2 regions of the Glutamicibacter endophyticus genome follow, and region 2 is predicted to be linked to the other one. Evidence: riboswitches for the same ligand, from Rfam matches in the RefSeq annotation. Region 2 holds a riboswitch; the other holds the start of a gene.

What was found. A riboswitch is a leader RNA that binds a small molecule or an ion and turns the genes downstream of it on or off. The one in region 2 is predicted to bind S-adenosylmethionine.
Region 1: another riboswitch for S-adenosylmethionine. It lies ahead of ACJD00_RS01615 (ABC transporter ATP-binding protein); the one in region 2 lies ahead of ACJD00_RS13890 (OsmC family protein).

The regions. Positions count from the first base shown of each region.
Region 1 covers NZ_CP174200.1:306,906-314,656, reverse strand. The annotation lists gene mmsA (multiple monosaccharide ABC transporter ATP-binding protein) at 1-1,115, shown strand, start outside; gene mmsB (multiple monosaccharide ABC transporter permease) at 1,155-2,405, shown strand; gene ACJD00_RS01625 (substrate-binding domain-containing protein) at 2,454-3,524, shown strand; gene ACJD00_RS01620 (acyl-CoA dehydrogenase family protein) at 3,711-5,051, opposite strand; SAM riboswitch class I at 5,070-5,161, opposite strand; SAM riboswitch class I at 5,427-5,528, shown strand; gene ACJD00_RS01615 (ABC transporter ATP-binding protein) at 5,534-6,343, shown strand; gene ACJD00_RS01610 (Fur family transcriptional regulator) at 6,775-7,200, shown strand; gene katG (catalase/peroxidase HPI) at 7,279-7,751, shown strand, end outside.
Region 2 covers NZ_CP174200.1:2,967,328-2,975,078, reverse strand. The annotation lists gene ACJD00_RS13895 (SNF2-related protein) at 1-890, shown strand, start outside; gene ACJD00_RS13890 (OsmC family protein) at 956-1,492, opposite strand; SAM riboswitch class IV at 1,525-1,660, opposite strand; gene ACJD00_RS13885 (NAD(P)/FAD-dependent oxidoreductase) at 1,927-3,102, opposite strand; gene ACJD00_RS13880 (Gfo/Idh/MocA family oxidoreductase) at 3,157-4,194, opposite strand; gene ACJD00_RS13875 (amino acid ABC transporter ATP-binding protein) at 4,195-4,941, opposite strand; gene ACJD00_RS13870 (amino acid ABC transporter permease) at 4,938-5,717, opposite strand; gene ACJD00_RS13865 (ABC transporter substrate-binding protein) at 5,778-6,641, opposite strand; gene ACJD00_RS13860 (LacI family DNA-binding transcriptional regulator) at 6,804-7,751, shown strand, end outside.

The DNA.
Region 1 (7,751 bases), 860 kb from region 2:
TGGGTAAACAGCAGCTGGTTGAAATTGCCAAGGCCTTGAACAAGGACGTAAAGCTCTTGATCCTGGATGAGCCCACCGCGGCGCTGAACGAGGAAGATTCGCAGCACCTCCTGCGCATCATGGGGCAGCTACGTGAGAAGGGGATCACCTCGATCATCATCTCGCACAAGCTCAACGAAATTGAGCAGGTGGCCGACTCGATCACCATCATTCGTGACGGCAAGTCAATCGAAACCCTCGATGTCTCGGCGGGCGGGGTCGACGAAGACCGCATTATCAAGGGCATGGTGGGCCGCTCCCTCGAGTCCCGCTTCCCGGATCACACCCCGCATTTCGGCGACGTTTTGCTCGAGGTGGAGAACTGGACCGTCGCCCACCCGAACGTTGAAGACCGACTCGTGTGCAAGGGCTCGAACTTCTTCGTACGGGCCGGTGAGATCGTCGGCTTCGCCGGCCTCATGGGCGCCGGTCGCACCGAGCTGGCCCGCTCGGTCTTCGGACGTTCCTATGGACGATTCCTCTCCGGGCAGGTGCGCATCCACGGCAAGGAGGTCCAGCTTCGCAATGTACGCCAGGCCATCGACGCCGGTCTCGGATACGTCACCGAAGACCGCAAGAGTCTAGGGCTGAACCTGCTCGACGACATCAAGACCACCACCGTCGCGGCCAATCTGCGCAAGATCAGCCGCTATGACGTGGTTGATCGCCGGGCCGAATATGCGGTCGCCGAGAACTATCGCACCTCGCTGCGCACGAAGACTCCCTCGGTGGATGAATCCGTGGCGAAGCTTTCGGGCGGTAACCAGCAGAAAGTCGTGCTTGCCAAGTGGATGTTCACGGACCCCGAGGTACTCATTCTGGACGAGCCTACGCGAGGCATCGACGTGGGTGCGAAGTATGAAATCTACGGAATCATTCAGGAACTAGCCCGGCAGGGCAAGGCGGTCATCGTGATCTCCTCGGAACTGCCCGAACTGCTCGGCCTCTCGGACCGTATCTACACAATTTTCGAAGGCACCATCACCGGTGTGCTGAACAAAGATGAGGCGACCCAGGAAAACCTGATGCGCCTCATGACCGCCGACCGTGCGGACTCCGGCCTACAGGCCGGCTAGCGACACCCATCAACCCATCGATCACAGCAGGAATTCAGCATGAATGCGCTCAAGCAGCTCTTCGGCGGGGACACCCGCCAATTCGGCATGATCTTCGCCTTGGTGGCGCTGATCCTTTTCTTCCAGTTCCGCACCGGCGGCCGCACCCTGACCTCCGGCAACGTCATTAACCTGATCAACGGCAACGCCTACATTCTGGTGCTGGCTATCGGCATGGTGCTGGTCATCATCGCCGGGCATATCGACCTGTCGGTCGGCTCCATTGCGGCCTTCGTCGGTATCGCGGTGGCCATCGCCATGCGCGACTGGCATCTGCCCTGGTGGCTGGCGATCGTCTTCGGCCTGGTGCTCGGTGCCGTTATCGGTGCCTGGCAGGGGTTCTGGGTCGCATACGTGGGGATCCCGGCCTTCATCGTCACGTTGGCGGGCATGATGCTCTTCCGTGGGTTGAACCAGTTCGTTGGCAAGTCCAACACGGTCCCGGTTCCCGAGGACTTCCAGTTCATTGGCGCCGGTTATTTGTGGGAAGTCGGGCCGGTGACCGGTTACAACAACCTGACCCTGCTCCTGGGCTTGGGTGCGGTGCTCTTCTTCATCCTCAGCAGCCGCCGGGCCCGCATTAAGAACCGCACCCTCGGTGCCGTGGTTGCCCCACTGTGGGTCGACGTCACCAAGGTGACGCTGATTTCGGCGGCCGTGCTCTACGCGACCTACCTGTTTGCCACCGGACGACCGGGCACCTCGATCCCGATTTCCGGTCTGATCTTGCTGGTTCTCGTGCTGATCTACGGTTTCATCTCCACGCGCACCATTCTGGGCCGTCACGTCTACGCGGTGGGTGGCAATAAGCACGCCGCCGAGCTCTCCGGTGTGCGCTCGAAGAAGGTCAACTTCCTGGTCATGATGAACATGTCGATTCTGGCCGCGCTGGCCGGCATGATGTTCGTCGCCCGTTCCACCGCATCCGGCCCCTTCGACGGCGTGATGTGGGAACTCGACGCAATCGCCGCAGTGTTCATCGGCGGTGCGGCCGTCTCCGGCGGTGTCGGTACGGTCATGGGGTCGATCATCGGTGGTCTGGTGATGGCCGTCTTGAATAACGGTCTGCAGCTGCTCGGTGTGGGTGCGGATGCCACCCAGATCATCAAGGGTCTGGTGCTGCTGGCCGCCGTGGCCTTCGATGTCTACAACAAGACCCAGGGCAAGCCTTCGATCACCGGCCTGCTCATGCGTTCCTTCAATAAGCCCTCCACCCCAGCACCCCCAACCCCGGAAAAAATTTCCGTCTAGTTCAGTTCGTCACCCACCTGAGAGAAAGTGAAAACAATGAAGTTCACCATGCGAAAGCTTGCTGCCACCGCGGCCATCGCGGCTCTGGCCCTGACCGGCTGTGGCCGTCAGACCGACACCGGATCCGAAGCCAGCGGCTTCGAAGAGGGTTCGGCCATCGGCGTGGCCCTGCCGCAGAAGACCAGTGAAAACTGGGTGCTGGCCGAGAAACTGTTCAACGACGGACTCAAGGATGCCGGCTTCGAGCCGATCGTGCAGTTCGCCAACGGCGGCGTCGCCGAACAGCAGAATCAGATCAGCGCCATGGTCACCAACGGCGCCAAGGTCATCATCGTCGGCGCCATCGACGGCTCGCAGCTGGGCACCCAGTTGGCCGCCGCCAAGGAAGCCGGGGCGACCGTGATCGCCTACGACCGTCTGGTGACCAACACGGAGAACGTGGACTACTACGTGGCCTACGATAACTTCCAGGTCGGCGAGCTGCAGGGCAAGGCACTGCTCGAGGGGCTCGAGAAGAAGGGCAAGGCTCCCTACAACATCGAGCTCTTCGCCGGTTCCCCGGATGATGCCAACGCCGATGACTTCTTCAACGGAGCCATGAGCGTGCTGAAGCCGAAGATCGACGACGGAACCCTGAAGGTACTCTCCGGGCAGAAGTCCTTCGAGCAGGCCGTAACCCAGGGCTGGAAGTCCGAAAATGCGCAGAAGCGCATGGACACCATCTTGACCGGTAACTACGGCAAGGAAGACCTCGATGGTGTGCTCTCCCCGAATGACACCCTGGCCCGCGCCGTGCTGACCTCGGTCAAGGCTGCCGGTAAGGATCTTCCGGTGGTCACCGGTCAGGACTCCGAGGTCGAATCGGTGAAGTCGATCATGGCCGGGGAGCAGTACTCCACGATCAACAAGGACACCCGCAACCTGGTGGCCGAGGCGATCGATATGGTCAAGGCACTACAGGCTGGTGAAGAGCCAAAGGTCACCGATGCAGAGTCCTTCGATAACGGCTCGAAGACCGTTCCGGCGAATCTGCTGGATCCGCAGATCGTAACCAAGGAGAACGTCACCGAGGCATACGCCGACGATCCGGTGCTTGGCCCGATTACCGAAGGCAAGTAACGGCAGCACGTAGCTTCAAAAAGTCGCTGGCCCCAGACTTCTGTCTGGGGCCAGCGCTCTTTGTGTCCACGGGGATGATCGAGCGTGTCATCGATCGCTGTCCCGGGCCGAGGCACGGGACAGTTCATCGCGACGAGTTTGGTCAGAGTTCCGCGTCAGTTCCGGCGCATGGGAAGCCAGCCGCCTCTAGAATCCGCCAGTGGTGTTGGTATGAGACGTTGAGGTCACCTCGCCGGTTACCGACAGGCGCTTGGGTTGCACACCGTTGATTTCGTAGTCGCCAACGATACGTGACTTGTAGACCGCAGGATTGTGGGTGGCGATGGTGCGCGCATTGCGCCAGTGCCGGTCGAAGTTAAAGGACGCTCGGGTGGCCGAAGCCCCCAGCCCGTCGAAAAGCTTATTGGTGGCAGCGATAACCATGGGCTGCACTACGCTCTGCGCGCGGTTGGCGGCCAGCTCACACACGGCGAAACGCTCGTGGTCATTGAGGTTGCTGTCGGCCAGCGCGGCTTCAACCTCCAAAACGGCCCCCATCACCACCGCATCGCTGGCGAACACCGCACCGGAGACCTCCCCGACCAATTGCAATACCTGTGGTTCCTGATGCACCGGCACGCCGGTGCCGGTGGAGAAGCTGCGGGTACGCGACTGAACCGCCAGGCGCATGTCGTTCAGCGCCGACCGGCCGATACCTGCCTGGACCGCAAGCAGCACGAGCTGGAAGATCGCGGCTTCCGGATCGATGGGGTCTTCGGGCATGAAGCTATCTACCGGGACATTGCTGAATTCGGTGGTGCCGGTGCCGGTCAGTTGCTGGCCGAACCCGTCCCAGTCATCGATGATTTTAACGCCGCTGTGCTGGGTGGAAACCACGGCAATGTGACGCCCCGGGCGCTGCGGGTGGCTGACCGCGACGGTGGTCCAATCCGCGAAAATGGTGCCGGTGCAATAGTACTTTTCGCCGTTAACGACCCAGCGGCCATTGACCTCACTGACGGCCGTATTCAGTGTCCCGAGCGGATTGCCGCCCTTTTCGGTGTAGGCGTTACCGACGATATGTCCGGACGCAATGCGCGCGATCCACTTTTTACGCAGTGCCTCGTCCTCAAGCCGGAGCACATGCTCGGTGAAGGCAATATGCGCCCGCCACAGTTGAGCAATGTGGGAATCCGCCTCAGCCAACTCGATCAACAAGCGAAATACATCCGAAAGCCGTGCCCCGTGGCCACCGGCTTCGACCGGTAACCGCAACGCCCCAAAACGCTCGCGATTGAGCCAGCCGACCTGTTCAAAGGGAAGCTGACGAAGCTGCTCGCGTTCATTGGTTCCGTCAGCGATTTGCGCGAACACCGGACGAAAAATCGCAGCCAGGCGTTCGTACTGCTCATCCGCGCACGGCCCGGGAGTGACCTTTAACAGTTGGCGCACGGCCACCGGCTCTACGTGGTCATCTAGATTACGGGCCGAAGCCCCGGCGGGGTCACTCAATGCGTTGAAGTCCATGTTGGCGTTGTCGAAAGACACTGGAAAAATCCTCATTTCTTTCCATCGGATCTGGCGGTAGCACCGGCCCGTCACGCGGGTGGTTGCTGCGGCGTCGTCGAGCCAGATCTCTCGGCCGCTCTGGATGGGTTCGTAATCATTTGTAGCGTTACGTCCTTTCACGTCCCAAGCCGGGCGTCACAAAGTAACGAGCCGTAGTAGTGACGCCAGTCATACTTCAGGAGATGTAGGCCGGTGGCCACGAAAGGCGCTTCGTCGATCCTTCAAGTTCATCAACGAATCCACACTTATCAAAAGAAGAATCAGAATTTCTCGCGTCCGGCCACCATCTTTCGAAGATTCGTCATGTTACGAAAGGTTTGCCCTCGGTTCATTCGACGCGGTTCGATTGTTGCGGAACCATCCCGAGCGGCCGAGAGATCTGGCTCGACGACGCCGCAGCAACCACCACGCCCATGAACTGGTCGCGGACGGTGCTACCGCCAGAACCGATGGAGATGATCATGGCACTTGCCTACGCACCCGCGCACACCTCAACCAATACTGCCCTGCCGCTGAGCTTCCGCCGGCTTGCACGCACCTTTAGCACACGCAGCGAAACCCGCCGAGTACTGCAGGACTTTAACCTCGAGATCGCCGCCGGTGAACTGGTGGCCATTCTGGGCCCAAGCGGATGCGGAAAATCCACCTTGTTGCGCGCAGCTAGCGGGCTAGATACGCCAAGCTCCGGGCAGGTGCTCATCGGCGACTTGCCGGTGGCCGGGATTGACGAGCGCTGCTCGGTCGCCTTCCAAGAACCAAGACTGCTGCCGTGGCGTTCGATTCGCGAAAATATCGAGCTCGGCCTGCCACTGGGTTTGGACCAGAACGAGGGCACCACCCTGATCGATGAACTGCTCGAGATTACCGGCCTGGCACAGGTAGCCGACGTGCACCCGCAGGAAATCTCAGACGGCCTTGCGCAACGCGTCTCGCTGGCTCGCGCCCTAGCCCGCCGCCCCGGCGTGCTGCTCCTTGATGAACCCTTCGGGGCTCTGGATGCGCTGACTCGACTCGAATTGCAGGAGCTGTTGCGCGCGGTTCACGCGGCCATTCCCACCACAGTGTTGCTCGTGACCCACGATGTCGACGAGGCCCTGCAGTTAGCGGACCGAGTGATCGTACTGGGCCGCGAGGCACCGGGCATTCCGGCCGGCGTCATCCGGGATCTGCGCCTAGACACCGCGGCCGGGCACCAGCGCCGCGACGGCGACTTCGGCGCGCACCGCAACATGTTGCAGGATTTGCTCAGCGTCGATAACCACACCGACTAATACAGCGCACATCGCCCCTGCGGCAGGCCACACCGGTGCATGCGCCTTGCTCCGATCAACCAGCGAGCCACCTAGTTCTCGCACTCCCCCGTGGACCTGCGCTGTCGCGAGACTGGCGTCTTCTGGTTGCCGCCCACGGTGAACTGGTGCCCTCCGGAACACAGGGGAATACTACGTTCACCACTACCGGGCCCAACCTGAAGGATCTCCCGGTGAAACCAAGGCACGGCAGGTTACGTTCGCGCTAGGTGCACCAAAGCCAACTCCGCGAAAATGTGCGCGGCACGGGGCGCCGATTAATGCGGCAACACGAGCCCCCGTTGGAGACCACGAAACCGTACCGAGCGCGTTAAGTTTACGTAACCTGCAACACACCTTTCGTTATCTTGACTCATTCAAAAAAAGCCGTCATGCTGGAGACTGTGACTGAGATGGTCGGAATCGAAGAGGTACTGCGGGCGGCATCCCTGCGCGTGACGCGTCCACGCGTCGCGGTGCTCTCTGCCGTCACCTCGCATCCGCACGCGGACACCGAAACGGTGATCGCAGCGGTGCGTGAACAGTACCCGACGGTGTCTCATCAGGCTGTCTATGACTCCCTTAAGCTCCTCACCGAGCTGGGCGTGGTACGCAAAATTCAGCCTCATGGGCACAGCGCACGTTATGAGGCGCGGGTAGGCGACAACCATCACCATGTGGTGTGCCGCAATTGCGGCATGGTTGCCGATGTGGATTGCTCCGTGGGAGATTCACCCTGCCTTTGCGCCTCGGATGACCATGGCTTCCTGATCGACGAGGCCGAGGTTATCTACTGGGGGCTGTGCCCCGAGTGCCAGTTTTCCTCGCAGACACCGTAACGAATTCACCGCATCCAACGGTCCATAGCCGTCGGGATGCGCGATTATCCCCCAACCCAATTCCCTGGAAGGAACCAAATGTCTGAGAACGCAGGCAAGTGCCCCGTGGTCGGCGCAGGCCGAGTCCACCCAACTCAGGGCAACGCCAACAGTGAGTGGTGGCCCAACAAGCTAAACCTGAAGATTCTGGCCAAGAACACCTCGGTGACCAACCCGGCCGATGAGGACTTCGACTACGCCACCGCCTTCCAGAGCCTGGATCTGGCTGCCGTCAAGGCCGATATCGCCAACCTGCAGAAGGATTCCAAGGACTGGTGGCCAGCAGACTTCGGTCACTACGGCCCGTTCATGATCCGTATGGCCTGGCACTCGGCCGGTACCTACCGTTCGCACGATGGCCGCGGTGGTGGCGGAACCGGTCAGCAGCGCTTCGCCCCGCTGAACGCTTGGCCGGATAACGTCAGTCTGGACAAGGCTCGCCGCCTGCTCTGGCCAATCAAGAAGAAGTACGGCCAGGCACTGTCCTGGGCCGACCTGTTCATCCTCGCCGG
Region 2 (7,751 bases):
CGCTGGCCTCACTGGCCGCGCCGGGACTGCTCGGTGGCTTGAAGGCCTTCAAGGAGAATTACCTCAAGCCCATAACCGAAGGGGATGCGGGGAAACTGCAGCGGCTTAAACGCCGACTACGGCCATTCATTATGCGCCGCACCAAGGAACAGGTGGTGCCCGAGCTACCGCCGAAGACCGAACAGGTACTCGAGGTTGAGCTTGATCCGGCACATCGGCGCGCCTACGATCGCCGATTCCAACGTGTCCGGCAAGAAGTCTTGGGACTGGTGCAGGATGATGTGGATTCCAACCGCTTCAAGATTCTGCAATCGCTCACCCTGCTCCGTCAGCTGGCTCTGGATCCTTCGCTCGTCGACGAAGGCGACGCGCCGAGCGCCAAACTCGATCTGCTGCGCGACCTGCTGGAGGATGGAGTGTCCGAGGGGCACAAGATTCTGGTGTTCAGCCAATTCACCGGCTTCTTGTCCAAGGCGCGGACGGTAGCCGAAGAGCTGGGTATTGCGCACGGGTACCTTGACGGCTCGGTGTCCGGCACCAACCGAAAAACCCTGGTGGAGGGGTTTTCCGCCGGGGATTTCCCGGTGTTCTTCATTTCGCTCAAGTCCGGCGGGTTCGGCATCAACCTCACCGAGGCGGACTACTGCATATTGCTGGACCCCTGGTGGAATCCTGCCGCTGAAGCGCAGGCGATCGATCGTGCCCACCGCATCGGGCAGGACCGGCCGGTGTATGTCTACCGGTTGGTCTCGCAGAACACCATTGAATCCAAGGTGTTATCGCTCCAGGCCAAGAAGACCGAACTGTTCAACGACGTGCTCTGCGAGCAGCAGGACACGGCCGGTTCGAGCACGCTCTCGGCGCAGGACTTCCTCGAACTGGTTCAATGACAACCGCCGTGGACGACATCCCCGGAGGGGTTCGTCCACGGCGGCCTAGGTCTAACTAATCGGTTCTACCGGGCGACCTTTAGCGCGGTGTTCACCGGGGTCGGGTTCGACAGCAGGTCCAGCACCGGGCAGTACCGATCCACGGTGCGCTGCAGCTCGGCATAACGCTCGTCGCTTTCCGGACCCGAAACGGTCACTTCGATCTCGATATCGCTGAAGCCCGGGCGCACCGCTTCATCGATGGCGAACAGGCCGCGGACATCCAGGCGCCCGGTGGCGGTGATCTGCACATCGTCGACCTGCAGGCCCAACTGCTGGGCGTAGAGCCGGTACACCACCACTTGGCAGGAAATCAGGGCACCCAGCGCGTACTCCACGGGGCTGGCCGCCGCATCATCGCCGCCGAGCGCAGCCGGTTCATCCACGACGAAGTTGTGCTTCCCGGCACTGATCTTGCTGGCCACGGCACCGAACCCGGCTCCCGATACGGCAAAGGTCAGCTTTGCATGATCGGGGTTTTCGGCGATGCGTCCGCTCCAAGCCTCGCCGGCGGCAATCAGCCGTGCGGCACGGTCCTCGACGGTGGAGAGGTTACTGCTCATGGGGAAGATCCCCCTTTCCGGCGCAGAAAAAGCGCCATCGCTTACGGTGCCGACGTTCGGCACCGTCGAATCGTCACCGTCGAATCGTCACCTGGGGCACCCCGCGCACGGCGCGAGAAGGGTTGCCGGTCGACCAGCCAGGGCTGCAAATGATCGACGCTCGTGATTCTGTGGCTCCATGCTCGCAGGTAACAGGAGCCGTGGGTAGGGCGCAGTTCATGCTTCGTCATCTGCCCCAAACAAACGGAGCGTGCCGGGCCACGACTCGCACGTGGCCGGCACGCTCTGGCGACGATGCTAGCCGGTCCGCCTTGCGAGCGGTCAGCTAGGCATCGAATTTAGTGCGGCGGGTGGTTGAGCCACGTCGGACCAACCACCTGCCGGTCAACCGCTCCCGGTGCCGGGATAGGGTTCCTTTTGGCGCAGCGCTTTCGTTACTTCTGCACCGGTTCCCACGCACCGGTTCCAACGCGGCCCTCCAGGGCACCCTCGTGGAAACGGTCCAGGCGGAAGGAACGTAGCACCGGGCTGTTTTCGCCGGTGACGATCTCCTCGGCCAGCAGTTCACCGAGAATCAAGCCAAGGGTCGCCCCGGAGTGGGTGAAGAGCGTGTGCAGCCCATTCACCGAGGGGACCGGACCAACTACCGGTTCGCCATCGCCCGGAATCGGCTTGAGCCCGGCCCCGATGCGCTGGGCGGTCAGCACCGGGTTTCCGGCCAGAACCTTCGAAGCCTCCTCGAGGAGGCCTTGCACCGCCTGCTGCGGCACCGTGAAGTTGCCATCTTCCTCGACGACCACCATCTGCTCGGACCAGTTGGCGTCCAAGACCAGGCGGCCATCGGGGGTGGGACGTACCGCTACACGCGGGGTGTTCAGCACGGTGCGCACCTGGAGATCCACCGGGTCGGTGAAGAGCACGAAGGCGGCCGGGGTAGCATCCGGCACGCTGATACCGAGCTCCGCGAGCTGGGCCGGGACCTCACCACCGGTGGCAAGCACCACCTCATCGGCATCGATGGTGTTGCCATCGGCGAGAGTGACGCCCACGGCACGCCCCTCGCGGACCGCGACGCGCGCGTGCCCGGCATTCTCGATGATCTGTGCTCCCTCGGCCACCGCCTCGGCGGCCAGCGCCGGCACGAAGTCGGGCAAGTTGACCCAGCCTTCGCCGGGGTTGTAAATCGCGCCTTCCTCGGCAACGGCCGCAGGGTCGACATCGGGGGCGAAGTCGGTGATCTGCTCGCGGGTGATCCAGCGGGAGTCATAGCCACCGGAACGCTCGAAGGCAAAGGTATCTCGGAAGCTTTCCCCCGGGGCGGCCCATTTTAGTGCCCCATTGAAGCGCAGATATTCGTGGCTTTCCGGGTGCCGGTTGCTCCAGGTGCGGTAGCGGTCCATGGCCAGCATGCGCAGGTAATGGTAGTCGGCGGAGCGGGCGCCGGAGGAGTTGAGCCAGGCAATGGAACGGCTGGAGGCCCCGTCGGCTAGGGTGCCGGAGGTGACCAGCGTGACCTTGGCGCCGGCGCGTGCTAGATGCATGGCGGTGGAGACGCCGAGGATACCGCCGCCGATCACGGCGACGTGCTTAACAGAGGAAGATGAGGACATGAGTGTGTACTTTCTTCAGAATTGGGGTGGATCTGTGGGCCCGACGGTGCGGGGTTAGGCGGTGACCGTGTCCCGATGAATGGATTCGATCAGACGCAACACCGCCAGGCTGTCGTGTGGGTCGACCGGGACCGGACCGGCGTGGCGCAGGCAGGAGGCCAACGCACGGTAGAACTGCGGGTAGTCCCCGGGCAGGGTTGGCACTTCGCGGGTAGCCTGCCCGGTGGCCAGTTGGCCCCAGTGGGCTTCGGGTTTCTGACCGTACTCGGCTTGCGTGGGGCTCATGCCCGAAGCCAACTGAGGTTCTTGTGGATCGAGCCCAAAGCTGGTGTAGGCCCCGCGGTGCCCTGCCATCTGGAAGCGCGCCCCGGGGGCCGCGTTCAAGCTACTCATGGTCAACCGGGATTCGGTGCCCGAACAGTGTCGGAGCAACACGTGCGCGTCCTCCTCTGCGGTCGCCTGATCGGTCAGCGGCCGCAGGCTGGCTTGCACACTATTCACCGGTCCGAAAAGCTCGATGGCCTGATCGATCAGGTGAGTTCCCAGGTCGAAGAGGATGCCGCCGCCCTGCTGCGCGGTGAGCTCGGCTTTCCAGCTACGCATGCCCTGGGGTTTGAACCATTCGAAACGCGACTCGAAGGTATGCACGGCGCCCAGCGCCTCTTCGCCCAGCAACTTCTTAATGGTGAGGAAGTCACCGTCCCAGCGCCGGTTTTGGTAGACGGTGAGGGTCAACCCCAGCTCGGCGGCCAAAGCGATGAGCTCTTCACCCTGGGCGCTATGCACCACAAAGGGCTTGTCAATGACCACGTTCAACCCGCGCTTGAGTGCTGCACGGGCAATCTCAAAGTGGGTCGGTGGCGGGGTGCCGATCACGAGCAGATCCAACTCTTCCGCTGAGGCGAGAACCTCCCGGTAGCTGGGAACAATGCTGGCGTGCGGGTACGCATCGGCCGCTTGCTGCTGCCGTTCGGAATTCGCGGTGGCGATAAACGAGATCTCGAAGTCCGGGTTGGCGGCCAGCAGGGGTGCATGGAAGACCTTGCCGGAGACGCCGAAGCCGATGATGGCGGTACGGATAGTTGCGGACATCTAGAGCACCTCGTCCAAAAAGCGGCGTAGTCGGTCGGATTTGGGGTTATTAAACAGCTCCTCCGGCGTACCGGATTCGATTACTTCGCCTTCATCCATGAACACCACCTGATCTGCGACCTTGCGGGCAAAGCCCATCTCGTGGGTGACCACCACCATGGTCATACCGCGCTGGCAGAGATCCGCCATCAGGTTCAGCACGCCCTTGACCAACTCCGGATCCAGCGCGCTGGTGGCCTCATCGAAGAGCATGATCTCCGGCTCCATGGCCAGCGCGCGAGCGATTGCTACGCGCTGCTGCTGACCACCGGAGAGATCGCGTGGGCGATGATCGCTACGCTCGGCCAAGCCCACCTCGGCCAGGCGGGCGGCGGCGAGCTCTTCGGCCTTCTTGCGGTTTAGCCCCTTGACCTTCCACGGAGCCAGCGCCACATTTTGCAGGGCCGTGTGATCCGGGAAGAGGTTGAAGTGCTGGAACACCATGCCGATGCGCTTGCGCACATCGTCCGGACGATCTCCCAGAATGGAGGAGCCATTGACGATGACGTCGCCGCGTTTGGGCTCATGTAGCCGGTTGATACCTCGCAACAGGGTGGATTTACCCGAGCCGGAGGGTCCAATGATGCAGGTGGTGGTGCCCGGGGCGACCTTCAGATTGATATTGTGCAGGATCTCGACATCGCCATAGGCCATGGCCATATCGGTCAGTTCTAGCGAGGAACCGTGAAATTCCTTGGTCGCGCTCATGCTCGCTCTCCTTGCGTCGAGGACTGCAGTTCCGAAACTTCCTTCAGCCCGCTGGTCGGGGGAGTTGCCTTGCGGCGTCCGGTGCGGAATTTTTGATCGATGTAGTTGACCAGGTGGGTCAGCGGGACGGTGATGATCAGGTAGAAGATACCGGCGGCCACCAGCGGCGAAAGATTGCCGGTCAGTACCGCGGCATCCTGACCCACGCGGAATAGTTCGCGTTCCATCGGAAGCAACCCGAGGAAGTACACGAGCGAGGAATCCTTGACGATGGCGATGAACTGGTTGACCAAGGCCGGCAATACACGGCGGATGCCCTGCGGGATCACGACCAATACCATGGCCCGGCCATAGGACATGCCCAGCGCGCGGCAGGCCTCGAGCTGTCCCTTTTCGACCGACTGGATGCCGGAACGGAAGATCTCGCCGATGTAGGCACTGGCGATGAGACTGAGCGCGATGATACCCAGTGGGTAGGGGGAGGGGCCGAAGATATCTTGAGAGATTCCGGTAAAACCACGTCCGATTAGCAGGATGGTCAAAATGGCCGGCAGTCCGCGGAACAGGTCCGTGTAAATACGTGCCGGAATTCGGATCCAGCGGGTTTGGGCGATACCCATCACGGCGACCAGCATGCCGAGCACGATGCCGATGATGGTGGCGCTGATGGAGATGATTAGCGTGTTGGTCAGCCCGGTCTTCAGTAGCTGGGGGAGGACCTCGAGCATGGATTCGAAGTCCAGAAATGTCTTGGAGATAGTGTCGAAGAATTCCATAGGTGTTCCTTGCCCTCTGGTGGGGTCCGGTGTTTCGCCGGACCCCACCGCGAGTGGTAATTAGGAGTCGTCGCCGGCGGACTCGGCACCGGTCTGCTCGGCCTTGGGCAGGTACTGCTCGGGCATCGGGGAGCCGGGGAACCACTTCTGGTATAGCTCCTTCCAGGTACCGTCCTCCATGGCCTCGGCCAGCGCCTCATTCAAGGCGTCGCGTAGCGCGTCGTTCTCGGGAGCAACGGCGAAACCTGCCGGTGCGTCGAAGGAAGGCACATCGAGGGCGTTTTCTAGGTCATACCGATCCGAGTAGTCCTTGGCGGCCTCGTAGTCCAAGAAGTGCGCGTCAACGGAGCCGGCGTTGAGCCCCGAGACGGCTGTGTTGTTGTCCGGGAAACGCACAATGTCGGTGTCGGTGAAGTTCTTGACCGCGTAGGCCTCTTGCAGGCTGCCTTGCACGACGCCCAGCCGCTTGCCGGCGAGGTCGTCCTTGTCGTCGATGTTCTTCTCCGGGGAGGCCAAGACCGTCAGGTATCCGGCAAGATATCCATCGGAGAAGTCCACGGTCTGCTTGCGTTCGTCGGTGATGCCGATGGCGGCCACGCCCACGTCGAACTGGCCATTGGCGACCGCCGAGAGGAGGGCCGAGAAATCCTGGCCGGTGAAGACCACGTTTTCGACGCCGATGCGGTGCGCGACGTCGGTGAACAGTTCTACGTCGAAGCCGGTGAACTGGCCTTCGGCGTCGGTGAAAGTGTAGGGCTTGCTGTCACCGATGCTGGCCACACGGATGGTGCCGGGTTCGATGAGGTTGTAGGGATTGTCTTGCTCTGCGGAGGCGTTGCCGGAGCCGCAAGCGGTCATGGTTAGGGCGCTGAGCGCCACTGCCGCCGTGGCCGCCAGTGCGCGGAAGCCGAGTCGATTCTTCATGGGGATTCTCCGTTCGGTGCTGGGCGAGTGAGGGCCGCCCGAAGATTGTGGCCGATGATCAGAGACCGGTCTCAAAATGCTTCCTGAGACCGGTCTCAATCTCGTTGTGAAATAAGCTACACTTCAATTTGAAGCGACGTCAAGAGGTTGAGGAAAAGTTAAATGGCTCGACGACAGGGGACCGGCGAGGTCACCATCTCCGATGTGGCGCGGCTCGCCGGAGTCTCCAAGGCCCAAGCGGCACGCGCCATGGGAGGCTACGGATCGGTCAGCAACGAGGTCAAGCAACGTGTCGAGCAGGCCGCACAGGAACTCGGCTACCGTCCCAATGCCCTCGCGCGTAGCATCAACACCGGCAAGTCCCAGTCGCTGGGCGTAGTGGTGGGGGATGTCGAAAACCCCTACTTCGGTCTGGTCACGCGCGGAATCAGCGATGTGGCGCGCCGGCACGGCTATGACGTGGTGCTAGCCAATACCGGTGAATCCCTCGCCGACGAGGAAAAAGCCGTGAAGATGCTGCTGGACAAAAGAGTCGATGGACTTTTGATCTGCCCGACCTCTCGGACTTCGCACGGACACATTTTAGATGCAGAACGTTCGGGGCGGCCCGTGGTCCTCTTCGACCGCGATATTTCCGTCAGTGGCTTGGATATGGTGCAAATGCGCATCGCCGAGGCGACGCGCGAGGCGGTTCAGGGGCTGATCGACGCGGGACATCGCCGCATCGCCTATATATCCACGCTCAAACTCGCCACCGACGGCTTCGCCCCGGGGCAAGATTTGGATCTCTCCACGGTCTCGCAGCGCGTGGATGGCATCTGCCGGGCCTTGGAAGACTCTCAGAGCGAGGTGGATCCGGTGTTGTTCCAGTTTGGCGCCTCGGATCGCCAGAGCGTGGATGGGATCCTCGGAGAAATGCTGGAGCTTTCGGAGCCGCCGACGGCTCTGGTCGCCTCGGATTCGCTAGTGGCGTTGGACCTGTTGCTCTCACTCAAAGGGCGCGGGTTGCGGATCCCACACGATGTGTCGGTGGTGATGCTCGATGACCAGCCCTGGGCCGAGTTGGTCGAGCCACCGGTCACCGCGGTGCGGCAACCGGCCTACGATCTG